Regions from separate parts of the Streptomyces sp. NPDC003691 genome, predicted to be linked through region 2. Evidence: riboswitches for the same ligand, from Rfam matches in the RefSeq annotation. Region 2 holds a riboswitch; each other region holds the start of a gene.
The links. A riboswitch is a leader RNA that binds a small molecule or an ion and turns the genes downstream of it on or off. The one in region 2 is predicted to bind cyclic di-AMP.
Positions count from the first base shown of each region.

Region 1 (4,202 bases), on a different contig from region 2:
CTGAGCGCCGCGTCAACGTCGGCTGGGCCGAGGGCCTGCACGCCCGCCCCGCTTCCATCTTCGTCCGTGCCGCCACGGCCTCCGGCGTTCCGGTGACGATCGCCAAGGCCGACGGCTCCCCGGTCAACGCGGCCTCCATGCTCGCCGTGCTGGGCCTGGGCGCCCAGGGTGGCGAGGAGATCGTCCTCGCCTCGGACGCCGACGGCGCCGACGCCGCGCTGGACAAGCTTGCCAAGCTCGTCGCCGAGGGTCTTGAGGAGCTTCCGGAGACGGTCTGAACCGACTCACCGGCTCCGCCCGGCAGCCGCGGCCTTCCGCGGCCCCGTGAATTCAGGCGCTGATCCCCGACGGGGGATCGGCGCCTGTTCTGTTCCCCGGCCCGCCCCCACCGCTTTCCCGCTATCCGTACGGGCCTCCGCATCCGCTCCGGAAATCCGGCACAGAAAACGGCAAAAGGACGCGCCCCGGCGCCCGGGAAAACAAAAGCAACTCCCCCGCCCTTTCTACCGCCGCCGTGTTAAATGCGATCGCGTCTTGTGTTGACGGAATGTTGCGGGGCCCGGCATACCGCCGGTCTCAGCGGCGGCCGCCGGATGCCGCGGGGCTCAGCCGCGGCGGCTGCCGGAACCCGCTTCACCGGCGCCCGGCGCCACCCCCGCGTACGGCACCCCGGCGCGCGCCGCGTGCCCCACCGGGAACCGCAGCCGGTGCGCGTCCGCCGCGCGCTCCGCGTGCACCGCCGCCAGGGCCCGCGCCCGCTCCGGGTCCCGCCGGCCCACCGCGTCCACGATCGCCCCGTGCTCGGCCCACGACTCCACCGGCCGGCGGAACCCCGGCTCCACCGCGTACATCCAGGCGATCTTTCGGCGCAGCGGCGTCAGCAGGGCGATCAGCCCGGGGGCGGCGGACGCCTGGGCGAGCGTCTCGTGGAACCAGTCGTCCAGCGACCGCAGCTCCCCCACCCTGCCCCGGGCCGCCCGCTCCTGCCCCAGCCGCACCAGCCCGCGCAGTACTTTCAGATGCCCCGCCGTACGGTGCCGGGCGGCCCGGGCGGCCGCCAGCGGCTCCAGCAGGGCCCGGATCTCCAGCAGATCGGCGGCCTCCCGCTCGTCCGGTTCGGCCACGCACGCCCCGGCGTGGCGCCGGGTGGTCACGAAGCCCTCGGACTCCAGGGTCCGCAGCGCCTCCCGCACCGGTACCCGGGAGACCCCGTACCGCCGGGCGAGCTGCTCCTCCGTCAGCCGGCCGCCGCGCGGGAAGACCCCGGAGACGATGTCGTCGCGAATCGCCCTGCAGACCGATTGCGCGGGAACCCGCATACCCGTACCTCCGCTGTGATCCGGACGTGTCGACGAACCAACGCACACCAGCGCACACCAATGAACACCGGCACACGCCGACGAACACCGACGAATACCGGTGGAAGCCGACGAGCACCGGTGGACGCCGGGGTGCACCGATGAACGCGAACAAACGCGAGGGACACGTTCGCCCGCATTTCCCGTACGACTCTATGCCAGCGGGCCGGATATTCCGACACCCCCGATAAACCGTGGATATCTTCCGGCCAACCGGATTCGCCGGATACCCGGATCACCCGGGGACCGCCCCTGTGGCGCCCCGGCCCGGAAAAGCCGGACGCCCCGGCGCGGGGCGCCGGGGCGTTCGGAAGGCGAGAAGGGAGCCGTCAGAGCTTGACGCCCTTGCCGCGCAGATAGGCGACCGGGTCGATGTCCGAGCCGTACTCGGCGCCGGTGCGGACCTCGAAGTGGAGGTGGGCGCCGGTGGAGTTCCCGGTGGAGCCCGCGCGGCCGATCTGCTGGCCGGGCATCACGGTCTGCCCCGCGGAGACGGAGACCGACGACAGGTGCGCGTACTGCGTGTACGTACCGTCGTGCATCTTGATGACCACGTTGAAGCCGTACGCGCCGCCCCAGCCCGCCTCGACGACGGTGCCCGCGCCCACCGAGACGATCTTGGTGCCCATCGAGGCGTGGAAGTCGATGCCGGTGTGGGTGCCCGAGGACCAGAGCGCGCTGTTCGCCTCGTACGAGGTGGTGACCTGCGAACCGGCGACGGGGGCCTGGTAGGTGTTGAGCAGCTTGCGCTCGGCCTCGCGGGCCGCGCGCTCCCGGGCCTCCCGCTCCGCCTTCGCCCGGGCCTCCGCCTCGCGCTTGGCCTCGGCCTCCGCCTGGGCGCGGGCCACGGCCTGCTGCTTCTGGGCGTGCGCCTGGTCGGCGACCTGGCCGGAGAGCGAGTCGGACGCGGAGAGCGGCTGGAGCCCCGGCTGTTCGGCGGCGAGGATCTGCAGGGTGCCCGTGTCCTCGGCGCTCAGGGTGCCCGGGTCGGCGTCGCGGTCCCGGCCGTCGCCGTCGGCGGCGAACGCGGGGGCGGCGAGGGTGCCGATGACGCCGGTGGTGGCGAGGGTCGCGGCCCCGGCGATGCTCGCGCTGCGGCGCGTCATCCGGCTCGGGCCACGGTGCTTCCCGCTGGATCGGGCAAACGCCATGAAGAGGCTGGTCCTTTCCTTCCTTCTCGCCTACCGGGTTAGCTGACGGGTTCGGAGAGAGGAAGGTCTCCTACGGCTCCTCCGCGGGCTGCGGAGGCTCCGATTCACCCCGGTGGGGACATGGGTCCCCGGCTCCCCAGGGCTCGCGCCCGGCGGGGACTCGGCGATGGCTGTCCGTGCCGCGGTTTGCGGCGCCTGCCGGCGAACAGCCGCACCGACGCTAGGCGGACGGCATGTCGATCACCAAACAAACAGGCCTCTTTGTTGTTCATGCCACAGCCCATGCCGGTCAACTTCCCACCAAAACGGACATCTGACGGCACGGAGCCCCGGGCGCCGCGCGACGTGCGCAACACCCGGGGCTCCGCCGTACGGCCAACGCCGTACGAAGCACCGGAACTCCGGAGCACCGGGACTCCGGCGCTCCGGACCCAGCGGCTGAGGGAGACTCCGTCAGCCCTTGACCACGGTCACGTCCCCGATGCCCAGCTCGCGGACCGGACCGGCGATCTCCGAGGCGTCACCGACGAGCACGGTCACCAGCCGGTCGACGGGGAACGCGCTGACGACCGCGGCCGTCGCCTCGACCGTGCCGGTCTGCGCCAGCCGGGCGTACAACTCGCCCTGGAAACCGTCGGGCAGGTGCTGCTCCACCTGGTCGGCGAGGGTGCCCGCGACCGAGGCCGCCGTCTCGTACCGCAGCGGGGCGACCCCGACCAGGTTCTGTACGGCGACATCGCGCTCGGCATCGGTGAGGCCCTCGGCGGCGAGGGTGCGCAGCACCTGCCAGAGGTCCGCCAGCGCCGGGCCGGTGTTGGGCGTGTCGACCGAGCCGCTGATGCCCAGCAGCGCGGCGCCGGAGCCGTCCGGGGCGGAGCACAGCACCTGGGCGAAGGCCCGGACGCCGTACGTGTACCCCTTCTCCTCGCGCAGCACCCGGTCCAGCCGGGAGGTGAGGGTGCCGCCGAGGCAGTAGGTGCCGAGCACCTGGGCCGGCCAGACCCGGTCGTGCCGGTCGGCGCCGATCCGCCCGATCAGCAGCTGGGTCTGGACCGCGCCCGGCCGGTCCACGATGATCACGCGGCCGGTGTCGTCGGCGGTGATCTCCTCCCGCGGGCGGGGCGCCGCGGTGTCGCCCTGCCAGGTACCGAGGGTTTCGGCGAGCAGCGCGTCGAGGTCGACGCCGGTCAGATCGCCGACGACGACCGCCGTGGCGGTCGCGGGCCGGACATGCGCTCCGTAGAAGGCCCGGACGGCGGCGGAGTCGATCCGTGCCACGGTCTCCTCGGTGCCCTGACGGGGGCGGGAGATCCGCAGCGGGGCCGGGAAGAGGCTGCGGTACAGCTCCTTGGCGGCGCGGCGGCCGGGGTTGGCCGTCTCGTGCGGGATCTCGTCCAGCCGGTTGCGTACCAGCCGTTTGATCTCGCCGTCGTCGAACGCGGGGGCGCGCAGCGCCTCGGCGAGCAGCCCGAGGGCCTTGGGCAGCCGGGAGACCGGCACCTCCAGGGAGACCCGGACACCGGGGTGGTCGGTGTGTGAGTCAAGGGTCGCCCCGCAGCGCTCCAGCTCGGCGGCGAACTCCTCGGCGGACCGTTTGTCGGTGCCCTCGGACAGGGCCCGGGCCATGATCGTGGCAATGCCGTCGAGGCCCTCGGGCTCGGCGCCGAGCGGGGCGTCGAGGTTGATCTCCACG
Region 1 covers NZ_JBSFNQ010000007.1:94,737-98,938, forward strand. The annotation lists gene ACWDR0_RS05650 (HPr family phosphocarrier protein) at 1-278, shown strand, start outside; gene ACWDR0_RS05655 (GntR family transcriptional regulator) at 606-1,319, opposite strand; gene ACWDR0_RS05660 (M23 family metallopeptidase) at 1,688-2,509, opposite strand; cyclic di-AMP (ydaO/yuaA leader) riboswitch at 2,523-2,685, opposite strand; gene ACWDR0_RS05665 (M16 family metallopeptidase) at 2,963-4,202, opposite strand, start outside.
Region 1: linked by a shared signal. The riboswitch ahead of ACWDR0_RS05660 (M23 family metallopeptidase) and the one ahead of ACWDR0_RS14120 (transglycosylase family protein) in region 2 are both predicted to bind cyclic di-AMP.

Region 2 (4,202 bases):
CCACGAGTTCGCGTTCCCGCTGCCGATCTACGCGATCTGCGATCTGCTCGGGGTGCCGCCGGAGGACCAGGACGACCTCCGGGACTGGGCGGGCATGATGATCCGTCACGGCGGCGGCCCGCGCGGCGGTGTGGCCCGTGCCGTGAAGCGGATCCGCGGCTATCTCGCCGAGCTGATCCACCGCAAGCGGGAGCACCTCGGCGCCGAGGACACCGACGACGATCTGATCTCCGGTCTGATCCGGGCCAGCGACCACGGCGAGCACCTCACCGAGAACGAGGTGGTCGCGATGTGCTTCGTACTCCTCTTCGCCGGTTTCGAGACGACCATCAACCTGATCGGCAACGGGGTCCACGCGCTGCTGCGCCATCCGGAGCAGCGGGCACGGCTCCAGGAGTCCCTCGCCGCGGGGGAGACCGCGCTGCTGGCGACGGCCGTGGAGGAGCTGCTGCGCTACGACGGCCCGGTGGAGATGGCGACCTGGCGGTACGCCAGGGAGCCGCTGGCCATCGGCGGCCGGGAGATCGCGGCGGGCGATCCGGTGCTCGTGGTGCTGGCGGCGGCCGACCGGGACCCGGAGCGCTTCGACGGGCCGGATGTTCTGGACCTCGCGCGGCGTGACAATCAGCACCTCGGATACGGGCACGGCATCCATTACTGCCTGGGTGCGCCGCTGGCCCGGCTGGAGGGACAGACCGCGATCGCGACCCTGTTGCGCCGCCTTCCCGACCTGCGGCAGGCGGTGGATCATCACGATTTGCGCTGGCGCGGCGGCCTGATCATGCGTGGACTGCGCACCCTTCCGGTGGAGTTCACACCGACCGGAAATGACGCATCGTCATATTCGTGATCCTCGCGTGATCTCCGCTGCATCGACTTGTGACAAGCGTTCGAGTGCGGCTACGTTCACCCCCGTCTCAGCCGTCACGCGAAAGGCAGCACCGCATGCTCTCCGGGAATGGTCGACATCGCCGTCCTCGACAGGCACCGGCCCTGGTCGTCGCAGCGGGGGTGACGGGGTCCGCGATCGCGATCCCGCTCCTCGGCGCCACCTCGGCATCCGCCGCTGATTCCGCGGCCTGGGACCGGGTCGCGGAATGCGAGAGCGCAGGTCAGTGGACCGTCAACAACGGCAACGGCTACTACGGCGGGCTCCAGCTCTCCCTGGAGACCTGGGTGGCGTACGGCGGCAAGTCCTACGCCGACCGCCCCGACCTGGCCAGCCGCTCGCAGCAGATAGCCGTGGCGGAGAAGGTGCTCGCCGCCGAGGGCGCCAAGGCGTGGCCGTCCTGCGGGACGGTGTCGGGTCTCGGCGCGGCCGCGGGCTCCCCGGACGCCACGGCCGGCCCGGGCGGCGCCGACCCGGTGCCCGGCGGTCCGGCCGCCGGACGTACGGACGCGGCGAAGGGTGACGCCCCGGCCGACCCCCCGAAGGCCGGGGAGAAGGTGCCGGGCAGCTCCGTCACCCCGCCCGCCGGGCCGGTGGAGAAGAAGGAGGCGCCGGGCAAGCCCGCCGCCGACGGCACCGGCAAGCACCGCGGCGCCCCCGCGGCCGACGAGACCGCCCCGGCGGCCCCGTCGGGTACGGCCGGTACCGGCACGGGCGCCCCGAAGGACCCCGGGACCCCGGGCGTGGACACGGTCGACCCGTCCCGCGCCTCCGGCCCCGACCGCACCTCCCGGTCCGGCGAGGAGGTCCGTACCGATGCCCTGAACCAGGGCGATCAGGGCGGTACGGGCATTCCGGCCAAGACCGGCAGTGCGGACGGTACGGGTGAAGCCGGGCAGGCCGACGGCAGCTACACGGTCCGCTCCGGCGACAATCTCTGGGCTATCGCCGAGGAGAAGAAGGTCCCCGGCGGCTGGCCGGCGCTCTATGAGGCCAACAAGGAGGTCGTCGGTACTGATCCCGACCTCATCCTGCCTGGCCAGAGCCTTGATCTCCAGGCGAAGTAGCCCCCGGGGCACCGAAACTGACGCCCTATTTTGCTGGCATATGTCCGTTTCTGTGTAAGTGAGACATGAGTCTCTTCGCTCCGGGCGTTGCCCCCGCTCTTCCGGAATCCTGCATTCCGTGTGTCACCTGCGGAAATACCTGTTTCCGGAGGGGCGGGATGGGCGTTTTGACCCTGATGTTCCGTCTTTGAAGAACCGGGACGCCTGTGACTACGGTCTGGACCGCTCGCCAAAGCGGGCACCGCTGACCGTCACGCCGAATCCTGCCGTCGGTCGGGGGGAACAGTCGTCGCGAGAGCGCCGAAGGCAGGAGCGGGGGACCCAGGTTTGTGCCGGTCCCGTCCGCTGCCCGTGAGGGCGGTGGACACCCGGCTTGGGGTGAAGCCGTACGACGCGAGCCGTACGGCCGGGCACTCACTGCGCCCGAACCCGACAGCTCACCTCGCAGGCGTCGGTGAGGAGATCCACCATGCTGTTTTCCAGCAAGGGCAAGCACCGCCGCCCGTCCAAGGCCGCCCGCTTCGCCGCCTTCGCCGGCATCACCACCGCCGCCATCGCCGCCCCGATCATGGGCGCCACCTCCGCCTCCGCCGCCACGGCCGCCGAGTGGGACAAGGTCGCCCAGTGCGAGTCCGGCGGCAACTGGTCCATCAACACCGGCAACGGCTACTACGGCGGCCTCCAGTTCTCCAGCTCGACGTGGGCCGCCTTCGGTGGCACCCAGTACGCCTCGAACGCGCACCTGGCCTCCAAGGCCCAGCAGATCGCGATCGCCGAGAAGACCCTCGCGGGCCAGGGCAAGGGCGCCTGGCCGAAGTGCGGTGTCGGCCTCTCGAACACCCCGTACGGTGGTGCCGCCGCCGAGCAGGCCCCCGCGAAGCAGGAGCAGCCGAAGCAGCAGGCCCAGCCCGCGCAGCCGAAGCAGGAGCGTGCCGAGGCCCCGACCACCCGCTCCGAGCGCGCCGCGGCCCCGGCCCCGGTGAAGTCCCAGGCCCCGGCCAAGGGCTTCGAGAAGGGCGACGGCGAGTACGAGGTCAAGGCCGGCGACACGCTGAGCAGGATCGCCGACGCCGAGCAGGTCGAGGGCGGCTGGCAGAAGCTGTTCGAGCTGAACAAGGACATCGTCGACGACGCCGACGTCATCTTCCCGGGCCAGCTGCTCGACCTGAGCTGACCCCGCCGTCCGGATCCCGGGCCGGCCGCTCCCTGAGGGGGCGGCCCGCGCCCGGCCGCCCGGACCCGGGCCGGTCCTCCCCGGAATCGGCCCCTCCAGGACCCGGACCGCGGCTCCCCCCTGCGGTCCACCCCCCACGGGTCCGACCCCCCGCACCCCGGGCCGGCGCGCTTCCCCCGTACGCGCCGGTCCGGGGTTCCTGCTGCCCCCGCCGACTGCTCCGTACGGCCCCGGGAAAACACCTCCGTGCACCCGTCTGAGCGAACGGAGGCGCAGGTGAGAACCCTTACTCATCGGTAGGTAAGCGGCTTTTGCCCACCACCGCAGTTCTTCGCACTCTTTTTCGTCCCAGGGGGCGGGCATCGGCGGGCCGACGCCCCCCGTCCGGTTAGGCTCTTGGCGCAAGGCCCAAGAGACCCGCACCCCACGCGTCACATCCCAGAAGGAGATGCTCGTGCCGTCCATCGACGTCGTCGTAGCCCGGGAAATCCTCGACTCCCGGGGCAACCCCACGGTCGAGGTCGAGGTCGGCCTCGACGACGGGAGCACCGGCCGCGCCGCCGTGCCCTCCGGAGCCTCCACCGGCGCCTTCGAGGCCCTGGAGCTGCGCGACGGGGACCCGAACCGCTACCTCGGCAAGGGCGTCGAGAAGGCCGTCCTCGCCGTCATCGAGCAGATCGGCCCCGAGCTGGTCGGCTACGACGCCACCGAGCAGCGCCTGATCGACCAGGCGATGTTCGACCTGGACGCGACCCCCGACAAGTCGTCGCTGGGCGCCAACGCCATCCTCGGTGTCTCCCTCGCCGTGGCGCACGCCGCCTCCGAGGCCTCCGACCTGCCGCTCTTCCGCTACCTCGGCGGCCCGAACGCGCACCTGCTGCCCGTTCCGATGATGAACATCCTCAACGGCGGCTCCCACGCGGACTCCAACGTCGACATCCAGGAGTTCATGATCGCCCCGATCGGCGCGGAGTCCTTCTCCGAGGCGCTGCGCTGGGGCACCGAGGTCTACCACACCCTCAAGAAGGTGCTGAAGGGCCGCGGCCTCTCCACCGGCCTCGGCGACGAGGGC
Region 2 covers NZ_JBSFNQ010000023.1:49,984-54,185, reverse strand. The annotation lists gene ACWDR0_RS14130 (cytochrome P450 family protein) at 1-850, shown strand, start outside; gene ACWDR0_RS14125 (transglycosylase family protein) at 946-1,956, shown strand; cyclic di-AMP (ydaO/yuaA leader) riboswitch at 2,245-2,422, shown strand; gene ACWDR0_RS14120 (transglycosylase family protein) at 2,426-3,130, shown strand; gene eno (phosphopyruvate hydratase) at 3,579-4,202, shown strand, end outside.

Region 3 (4,202 bases), on a different contig from region 2:
GCCGCCGCCGCGGGCTCACGCTGGAGGCCGCCGCGCACCGCGCCGGACTGTCGCCCGCGCATCTGTCCCGGCTGGAGACCGGCCGCAGGCAGCCCTCGCTGCCGATGCTGCTCGGCCTCGCCAGGATCTACGGTACGACAGTCGCCGAGCTGCTCGGCGAGTCCGCGCCCGAACACGACCCCGTGATCCGGGCCGGCAGCCGGGAGCCCTCCCAGGCCGACGGCTGGACGTACCACCAGGTCGGCAGCCCGGGACGGGCCATGCAGACGCTCCGCCTGATCGTGCCGTACGGCGCCCAGGGCGAGCTGGTCCGCCAGCACCCCGGCGAGGAGTGGCTCTACGTCCTGGACGGCCGGGTCCGGCTCGGCCTCGGCGACACCGTCCACGAGCTGGGCCCCGGCGACAGCGCCCACTACGACTCGCTGACCCCGCACCGGATCGCCGCCGCCACCCGCGACGGCGCCGAGATGATCTTCGTCCACACGCTGCTCCAGAGCCCCGACATCTTCCATCCGCACTTCTGAGGCCGGGCGCCCCCGCGGCGCCTCCCCGTCCGTGCAGATGCGATCCGGCCCCGTGCCGGAGGAAACCCGGCGCCCGCGCCGGAGAAAGCAGAGGCCGTCATGGTCGAGAACCCCACCGCGTCCGAAGGCACCCCGGCCCCCTCCGGCGGCGCCAAGGCCGCCAGGAACGAAGAGGGCAAGTTCCCGAAGGGCATCTGGATCCGGCTCTTCGCCTATCTGGTGGTCGGCCATGTCTTCGCCGGCTTCCTCTACCTCCTCTTCGAGGTCGGGGCGAAGTAACGGCCCCTCCGGGGGCGGGGCCGGCCGACCGGCCCCGTACCGCCCCCGGTCCGTGCCGCCCCCGGCCCCGTACCGGCGGATCCGGGCCGGTCCGGCCCGGGCGCGCCGCGGCTCCGGCGCCCGGTTCCCGGGGCGGCACCCCGGCCCGCGCGGCCGGTGCTCCCGGTCACTCCGTGCCGAGCAGCCTCTCCCGCAGCTTCTCCCGGGTCGCGCCGGAGAGGCCGAGCCCCTCGGAGAGATAGTGCTCGGTGCCGCCCCAGAGCGTGTCGACCGTCTCGAAGGCCGCGTGCAGATACTCCGAGCGCGCGTCGAACAGCGGGCTCAGCAGCTCCATCACCTCGGGCGACATCCCCTCGGGCGCGTCATCGGCCCGGCTCACCCGGTAGCGGCGGTGCGGATCGTTCGACTTCAGATAGTCCGCCTCGACGGCGTCCCGCTCCACCCCGACCGCCAGCAGGGTCACCGCGACGGACAGCCCCGCCCGGTCCTTCCCCGCCGCGCAGTGCATCAGCGCGGGGACACTGTCCCCGGCGATGGCGTGGAGCACCCGGCTGTGCTCGGCCGTCCGCCCGGAGATGATCGACCGGTACGCCTCCACCATCCGCTGCGCCCCCCGGCCCTCCGCCAGCATCGACCGCAGACGCTCCAGCCGGCCCTGCCGGACGACCTGCCAGAACTCGGCGCCGTCCGCCGGGTCGCTCAGCGGGAGGTTCAGGTTCCGCACGCCGGGCAGGGCCACGTCGGGGCCCTCCAGCCGGATATCGGCCGCGTTCCGGAAGTCGAAGACGGTGTGCAGCCCCAGCGTGGTCAGGAAGGCGGTGTCGCTTTCGGTGGCATGGGCCAGATGGCCGCTGCGGTAGAGCCGTCCGTACCGCACCGCCCGGCCGTCGGCCGTCGGCAGCCCGCCCACATCGCGGAAATTGCGGATCCCCGCGAGTTCGGGCTCGGTCGACGGGACCTGCGGCACCTGCTGCGTCACTACTGGCTCCCTGTGGAGTCACAGCCGCCGGCGCCGGTCGCCGACGGTGGCGTAAAGCCGACGATACGACATCGATTCCTCAGGCAATCATTCTGTCGGCCGTGACCTTCCGCCGGTTACGGCAAACCCTTGCCATCTGTCCGTAATGTCTCTCATGCCACTACATGCTCGCTTCATTGGAACTTGCCCTGTCTCGTTGGGAGATGGGGGACACTCATGAGCAGGATCACAATCGTGACGGTGTGTGGCGGTGGCCCCGGAGCGGGCCCGGAGGGGTATCCGGGTGCCCCGCGGGAGTTGACGGGGTGGTGCCCACGGAGGGTCACCGGCTCCGCCGGGCCCCAAGATCGGTGACGCCCACTGAGCCGAGGTATGGCTTGTTCCCGTCGTCATGGCCGGTTTACGGTCACCGCACTCCGGTCGGACCGCCGAATCCTGCCACCGTCCGGAACCATCACCCGAAGCACGTGGCAGGAGCGGGGGACCCAGGTAGTCCGCCGACCGGGAGACCGGCCGGCTCGGGGTGAAGTCGCCGTGCGCGACCGGGCACCTCCCGCCCGAACCCGACAGCTCACCTCGCAGGCGCCGGAGAGGAAACGCGCCATGCCCGGAAAGGGTAAGCACCGCCGTCCCAAGTCGACGGTCATCACTCGTGGAATCGTGGCCGCCGGTACCGGCGGAGCCGCCATCGCCCTGCCTCTGATGGGGGCCACCGGCGCCCACGCCGCCGAACGGACCGCTCCCGCGGCCCCGGCCGCCGCCGTCGCGGCCGCTCCGGCAACCGCCGCCGCGCAGCCCGCGGCCGCGAAGCCCGCCGGATCCGCCGTGTACACCGTGGTCACCGGCGACCATCTGTCCAAGATCGCCTTCGAGCAGGGCGTCGAGGGCGGCTGGCAGCAGCTGTACGCGGACAACCGGACCGCGGTCGGCGACGACCCGTCCCTGATCCACCCCGGCCTGAAGCTGGCCCTGGACGGCGAGGCCGCCCCCGCCGCCCCGGCCGGGAACGAGAACAAGGACAAGAGCACGGACACGGACACGGGCACGGAAGAGGCTCCGGCCGAGCGCGCCTCGCGCACCGAGTCCCGCGCCGCCGCCCCGGCCCCCGCCGAGAAGGCCGCTCCGGCTCCCGCGGAGAAGGCGGCCCCCGCGGCCGCCGAGTCCGAGCCGGCGCCCGCCGCCGAGACCGCCTCCGGCGCCTGGGCCGCCCCGCTGGCCGGTGCCCAGGTCACCACCCAGTACCGGGTCTCCGGCGCCATGTGGTCCAGCGGCTACCACACCGGTGTCGACTTCGCGGTGCCCACCGGCACCTCCGTCCGGTCGATCGGCCCCGGCACGGTCGTCTCCGCGGGCTGGGCCGGCGCGTACGGCAACGAGGTCGTCGTCCAGCACACCGACGGCACCTACTCGCAGTACGCCCACCTCTCCTCCCTCTCCGTCTCCGCGGGCCAGACGGTCACCGGCGGACAGCAGATCGGCCTCTCCGGCTCGACCGGCAACTCCAGCGGCCCGCATCTGCACCTGGAGGTCCGCACCGGACCGTCCTACGGCTCCGATATCGACCCCGTCGCGCATCTGCGCAGCCACGGCGTCTCCCTCTGATCCGTCAGGACCGCGGCCGGGGCACCCCGGCACTCCGAAATCCCCCGCGACACCCCGGTGTTGCGGGGGATTTCCGCGTATTCCCACCCGCCGCGGGGATCACGGTGTGATAGATCACGGTCCGTCAACCCCTCCCTACGGTCGCGTAGGTCACATCCGCGGAGAGAGGATGAATCCGTGGCAGACGATTCGAGAACATATGACCAAGGCGGAATCGGGTCGTACGCGGCGATCGGTGACAGTTTCACCGAGGGCGTGGGGGACCCCGGGCCCGACGGGGCGTACCTCGGCTGGGCGGACCGCTTCGCGGTCCTGCTCGCCGACCGCAGACCGGAGCACACCTTCCGGTACGCCAATCTCGCCGTACGCGGCAGACTCCTCGACCAGATCGTCGAGGAGCAGGTGCCCAGGGCGAAGGAACTCGCCCCGGACCTGGTGTCGTTCTGTGCCGGGGGCAATGACATCATCCGGCCCGGCAGCGACCCGGACGATGTGGCGGAGCGCTTCGAACGCGCCGTCGCCGAACTGACCGGCGCCGTCGGCACGGTCATGGTGACCACCGGATTCGACACCCGTGACGTGCCGGTGCTGCGCCATCTGCGCGGCAAGATCGCCACGTATACGGCGCATGTCCGGGCGATCGCCGACCGCTACGACTGCCCGGTGCTCGACCTGTGGTCCCTGCGCACCGTGCAGGACCGCCGGGCCTGGGACCCCGACCGGCTCCATCTGTCGGCCGAGGGGCACACCCGGGTCGCGCTGCGGGCCGCCCAGGTCCTGGGGCTGCCGGTACCGGCCGACCCGGACCAGCCGTGGCC
Region 3 covers NZ_JBSFNQ010000077.1:225-4,426, reverse strand. The annotation lists gene ACWDR0_RS27470 (XRE family transcriptional regulator) at 1-524, shown strand, start outside; gene ACWDR0_RS27465 (DUF6126 family protein) at 624-803, shown strand; gene ACWDR0_RS27460 (tyrosine-protein phosphatase) at 970-1,782, opposite strand; cyclic di-AMP (ydaO/yuaA leader) riboswitch at 2,231-2,380, shown strand; gene ACWDR0_RS27455 (M23 family metallopeptidase) at 2,386-3,384, shown strand; gene ACWDR0_RS27450 (SGNH/GDSL hydrolase family protein) at 3,562-4,202, shown strand, end outside.
Region 3: linked by a shared signal. The riboswitch ahead of ACWDR0_RS27455 (M23 family metallopeptidase) and the one ahead of ACWDR0_RS14120 (transglycosylase family protein) in region 2 are both predicted to bind cyclic di-AMP.

Region 4 (4,202 bases), on a different contig from region 2:
CCAGTCGCTCGGCCACCATCTTCACTCTGTACGTCCTGTACATTTTTTACGGATGCGGGCCGGTGGCCGCCGCCCGCCCAGGCCCGAGGAGAGGTACGTCATGAACCGCCCCGTCGCCCGCCCCGCCGCCCGCTACGTGCTGCCGCAGTTCACCGAGCGCACCTCGCGGGGCACCCGCACCCTCGACCCGTACAGCAAGCTGCTGGAGGAGCGGATCGTCTTCCTCGGCACCCCGGTGGACGACACCGCGGCCAATGACGTGATCGCCCAGTTCCTGTATCTCGAATACGCCGACCCCGACCGGGACATCGCCCTCTACCTCAACTCCCCCGGCGGCTCCCCGAGCGCGATGCTGGCGATTCACGACACGATGCAGGCGGTGACCTGCGAGGTGGAAACCACCTGCCTCGGACAGGTCGCGGCGGCCGCGGCACTGCTGCTGGCGGCCGGGACCCCGGGCAAGCGGATGGCCCTTCCGGGCGCCCGGGTGGCGCTCCGCCAGCCCGCGCTGGACGAACCGGTGCGGGGCACGCCGTCCGATCTGGAGATCGAGGCGCGGGAACTGCTGCGGGTGCGCGCACTGACGGTGGATCTGCTGGCCGGGTACACGGGCCGGGAGCGGGACCGGGTCGCGGCCGATCTGGAGCGGGACCTGTTTCTCGACGCGGCGGGCGCCAGGGAGTACGGACTCGTGGACCATGTGATCGGCAGCCGCAAGGCCCGGGGAACCGCGGGCGCGCCCGCCGGCGGCCCGCGGTGACGCCGGCGGCACCGCGGCCCGAACAGCCGCCGCTCCCCGCGCTGACCCGCGCCGAGGCCGAGCTGATCGACGCCTATCTCGCCGTCGCCGATCTGGTCGGCCGGATCAACCCCACCCGCTCCGAGCACACCTACGGCGCGCTGCGCGCGGCCCAGGCCCTGGTGAGCCGGTCCGCCGAACTCCGGGACGCGCTGACCCTGATGCACCGGCGCGGGGAGAGCGAGCTGCACAACGCCACGCTTGCCCACGCACTGCGCGTCCTGGACGGCGAAAGGCGGACATTACGGGTCACGATTCCACCCGGCACTCCGCGCTGACGGTTCGCCGTCCACTCGTCAACCGCCGTTCGAGTGGGATATCACCTCCCTCAATCGGTGGAGCCGAACCCGCGGTAACACCTACCGTCGAGTTGCGACGGAACGACGATCCCTCTAGCGGAAAGTCCTACTCCCGCGCTGGTACGGGGCCCTGTGGCCGCCCTTTCCGGGCGTCGAGCCAGGGCGTGTTCATACGAACGGCGCATTCGTGTTGAAACTCACATATCGCCGTTTTGACTTCGAAATCCGGCAGTCGGTGGGTCAAGATCCCTGGGACGACAAGCCCCCGTCACCTCGGCGGGGCGGTCCGGGCGGACGCCGAGTCCTGCCGCCGTTCCGGACTACTGGTCGACAGAAGTGCATCGGCAGGAGTGGAGGACCCAGGCAGTACGGAACAGCCGGAGCGATCGATCCGGAGGTTCCTCGGGGTGAAGCCGCGTCAGCGGCCGGGCACCTTCGTCCGCCCGAACCCGACAGGTCATCCTTCACAGGCGGCTGACGAAGGGTTGCGCATGAATGCGCAGAAAAACGTCCCGTCCCTGCTCGGCCGGGCGGGCGCGGTGTCCGCTCTGACCGTCGCGGCACTCGGCGCCACGATGCTGGTGCCGGGCGGTACGCCCGAGGCACAGGCCGCTGCCACGGCGCACGCGGGGAAGGCTCTGAAGGTCGCCGCGTCCAAGAAGGGGGCTCCGTACAAGTACGGCGCGGCGGGCCCGTCCCGGTTCGACTGCTCGGGACTGACGGTCTACTCGTTCAAGAAGGCGGGCAAGAAGCTCCCGCGGACCGCTCAGCAGCAGTACAACAAGACCCGCAAGATCTCCGCGAAGTCGCGGAAGGCGGGCGACCTGGTGTTCTTCCACGGCGGCGGGGGTGTCTACCACGTGGGCATCTACGCCGGAAAGGGCAAGATCTGGCACTCGCCCAAGAAGGGGTCCTGGGTGAAGCTGGACAAGATCTGGAGCAAGAGCATCTCGTACGGCAGGGTTCGCTGACGGCCGGCAGAGCCGAGGCGGTGCCGGGGGCCCGGGACGGACGTCCCGGGCCCCCGGCCGTCCGTCACCCGCCCCCGGCACCGCGGTACGGTCCGCGGGGGCACCCGGCCCGGATCCCCGCGGCTGAAACCCCGGTCCTGCCTCCGGGCCCCTGCCGGAGCGGCCGCTCAGGGTCGGCCGGGGCCAGTCGGGGGTGCGGCGGCGGACGGGTTCCACGGCAGGGCGCTCCAGACCGTCTTGCCGCCCTCCGGCGTCGGAGTCACCGTCAGCCGGCCGCCGCTGTGGGCGGTGAGGCTGCGCACGATGACCATGCCCCGCCCGTTGTCCTGGCGGACGGCCGCGGGCAGCCGCTGCGGCCAGCGCGGATGGCTGTCCGTCACCCCGATCCGCAGTTCCTCGTCCCGCTCCAGCAGCAGGGTCACGGTGAAGGTGGGCGACTGGCCGAAGGTGTGCTGGACCGCGTTGGTGGTCAGCTCCGAGACGATCAGCCGGACGGTGTCCAGGGCGTCCGACTCCTCGGGCAGCCCCCACTCGGCGAGTACGCCCGTCACATGTCTGCGCGCCACCGACACCGAGGCCGGGTCGCTCGGCAGGGTGATCGAGCTCTCCAGGAGATCTGCCATGGCGACGCCGTCCTTTCCACCCGCGGCCGTGCTGTCCGAGTCGAAGCGGAGGCATGCGCGGACGGCCACGGCTCGCGCTGAGCGCCGGACTTCCCCATCCTCCCGCCGCAGGCACGATCCGCCAAGATCTGCGGACAACAGTCGCCCGAAGCGGTGAACTCTGCAACGCAAGACCGTTTTTAGCCATGCCGGGGCGCTTTGTCTACCCTCCGGCTGGACGGGACCGGCCTCCGGCCGGGCCGGGCAGGCGCTCCGGCCGGGCTCGGCGCCCTCTGCCGTCTCCCTCCGGCGGGCCGGAGCCTCCGGGCGTTCCCGGCCCGACGGCGGCCCCGTGCCCGGCCGGTTCCGGCCCTGGGCACATCCGGCGCGGGCGGGCGGCGGGGCCGTCGGGGCGCGGCCCGCCACCCGGACCCGTCCTCGGCCGGTTCCCGTACGTCCCGCTCCGGCCCGGAGTCTCACAGCCCGGAGTCCAACGGACCGGAGCGGGCCGCAGCAGGCCGGGCCGGAACCGCCCCGCGGCGGTCAGGGGGCGGGGTGGGACGCGCCCGGCGGGGCCGTGCGGACGACCGTCGCCACCGCCGCCGCGAGCTGTTCGTCCGTCAGGTCCGCACGGGCCGTCAGCCGCAGCCGGGAGATCCCGTCGGGCACGGACGGCGGCCGGAAGCAGCCCACCAGAAGCCCGGCCGAGCGGCAGTCCGCCGCCCAGCCCACGGCGGCCTCGGGTGAGGGCGCCCGTACCGACACCACGGCCGCGTCCGGCCGGGCGGCCGTCAGACCCGCCGCCGTCAGTCCGCCGTGCAGGGCTCTGGCGGCCGCCCGCACCCGCGCCGCGCGCTCCGGCTCGCGCGCCAGGATCCGCAGGGACTCCCGGGCCGCGCCGACCGCCGCCGGGGCCAGTCCGGTGTCGAAGATGAACGTCCGGGCGGTGTTCACCAGATGGCGGACGACCCGGGCCGGGCCCAGCACGGCACCGCCCTGGCTGCCCAGCGATTTGGAGAGCGTGACCGTGGCCACCACGCCCGGCGCGCCCGCGATCCCGGCGGCGTACGGGGTGCCGCGACCGCCCTCGCCGAGCACGCCGAGGCCGTGCGCGTCGTCCACCAGAAGCCCGGCGCCCCGCCCGGCCGCGATCCGGGCCAGCTCGGCGAGAGGCGCCGCGTCGCCGTCGACCGAGAAGACCGAGTCGGTGACGACCAGCGCCCGCTGCCCGGGACGGGCGTCGAGGATCTTCCGTACGGCGGACGGCTCGCCGTGGGCGGCGATCTCGGTCTCCGCCCGCGCCAGCCGGCAGCCGTCGACGATGGACGCATGGTTGGCCGCGTCCGAGACGATCAGCGCGCCGCGCCCGCTCAGCGCCGTGACGGCGGCCAGGTTCGCCGCATATCCGGACGCCAGCACGAGCGCCGCCTCGAAGCCGCAGTAGGCGGCCAGTTCGCGCTCGAAGTCGGCATGCAGCTCGGTGCTCCCCGTGACCAGCCGGGAGCCGGTGGAGCCCGCGCCCCAGTGGTGG
Region 4 covers NZ_JBSFNQ010000043.1:63,429-67,630, forward strand. The annotation lists gene ACWDR0_RS20795 (ATP-dependent Clp protease proteolytic subunit) at 101-760, shown strand; gene ACWDR0_RS20800 (hypothetical protein) at 757-1,077, shown strand; cyclic di-AMP (ydaO/yuaA leader) riboswitch at 1,426-1,586, shown strand; gene ACWDR0_RS20805 (C40 family peptidase) at 1,590-2,069, shown strand; gene ACWDR0_RS20810 (ATP-binding protein) at 2,237-2,692, opposite strand; gene ACWDR0_RS20815 (8-amino-7-oxononanoate synthase) at 3,215-4,202, opposite strand, start outside.
Region 4: linked by a shared signal. The riboswitch ahead of ACWDR0_RS20805 (C40 family peptidase) and the one ahead of ACWDR0_RS14120 (transglycosylase family protein) in region 2 are both predicted to bind cyclic di-AMP.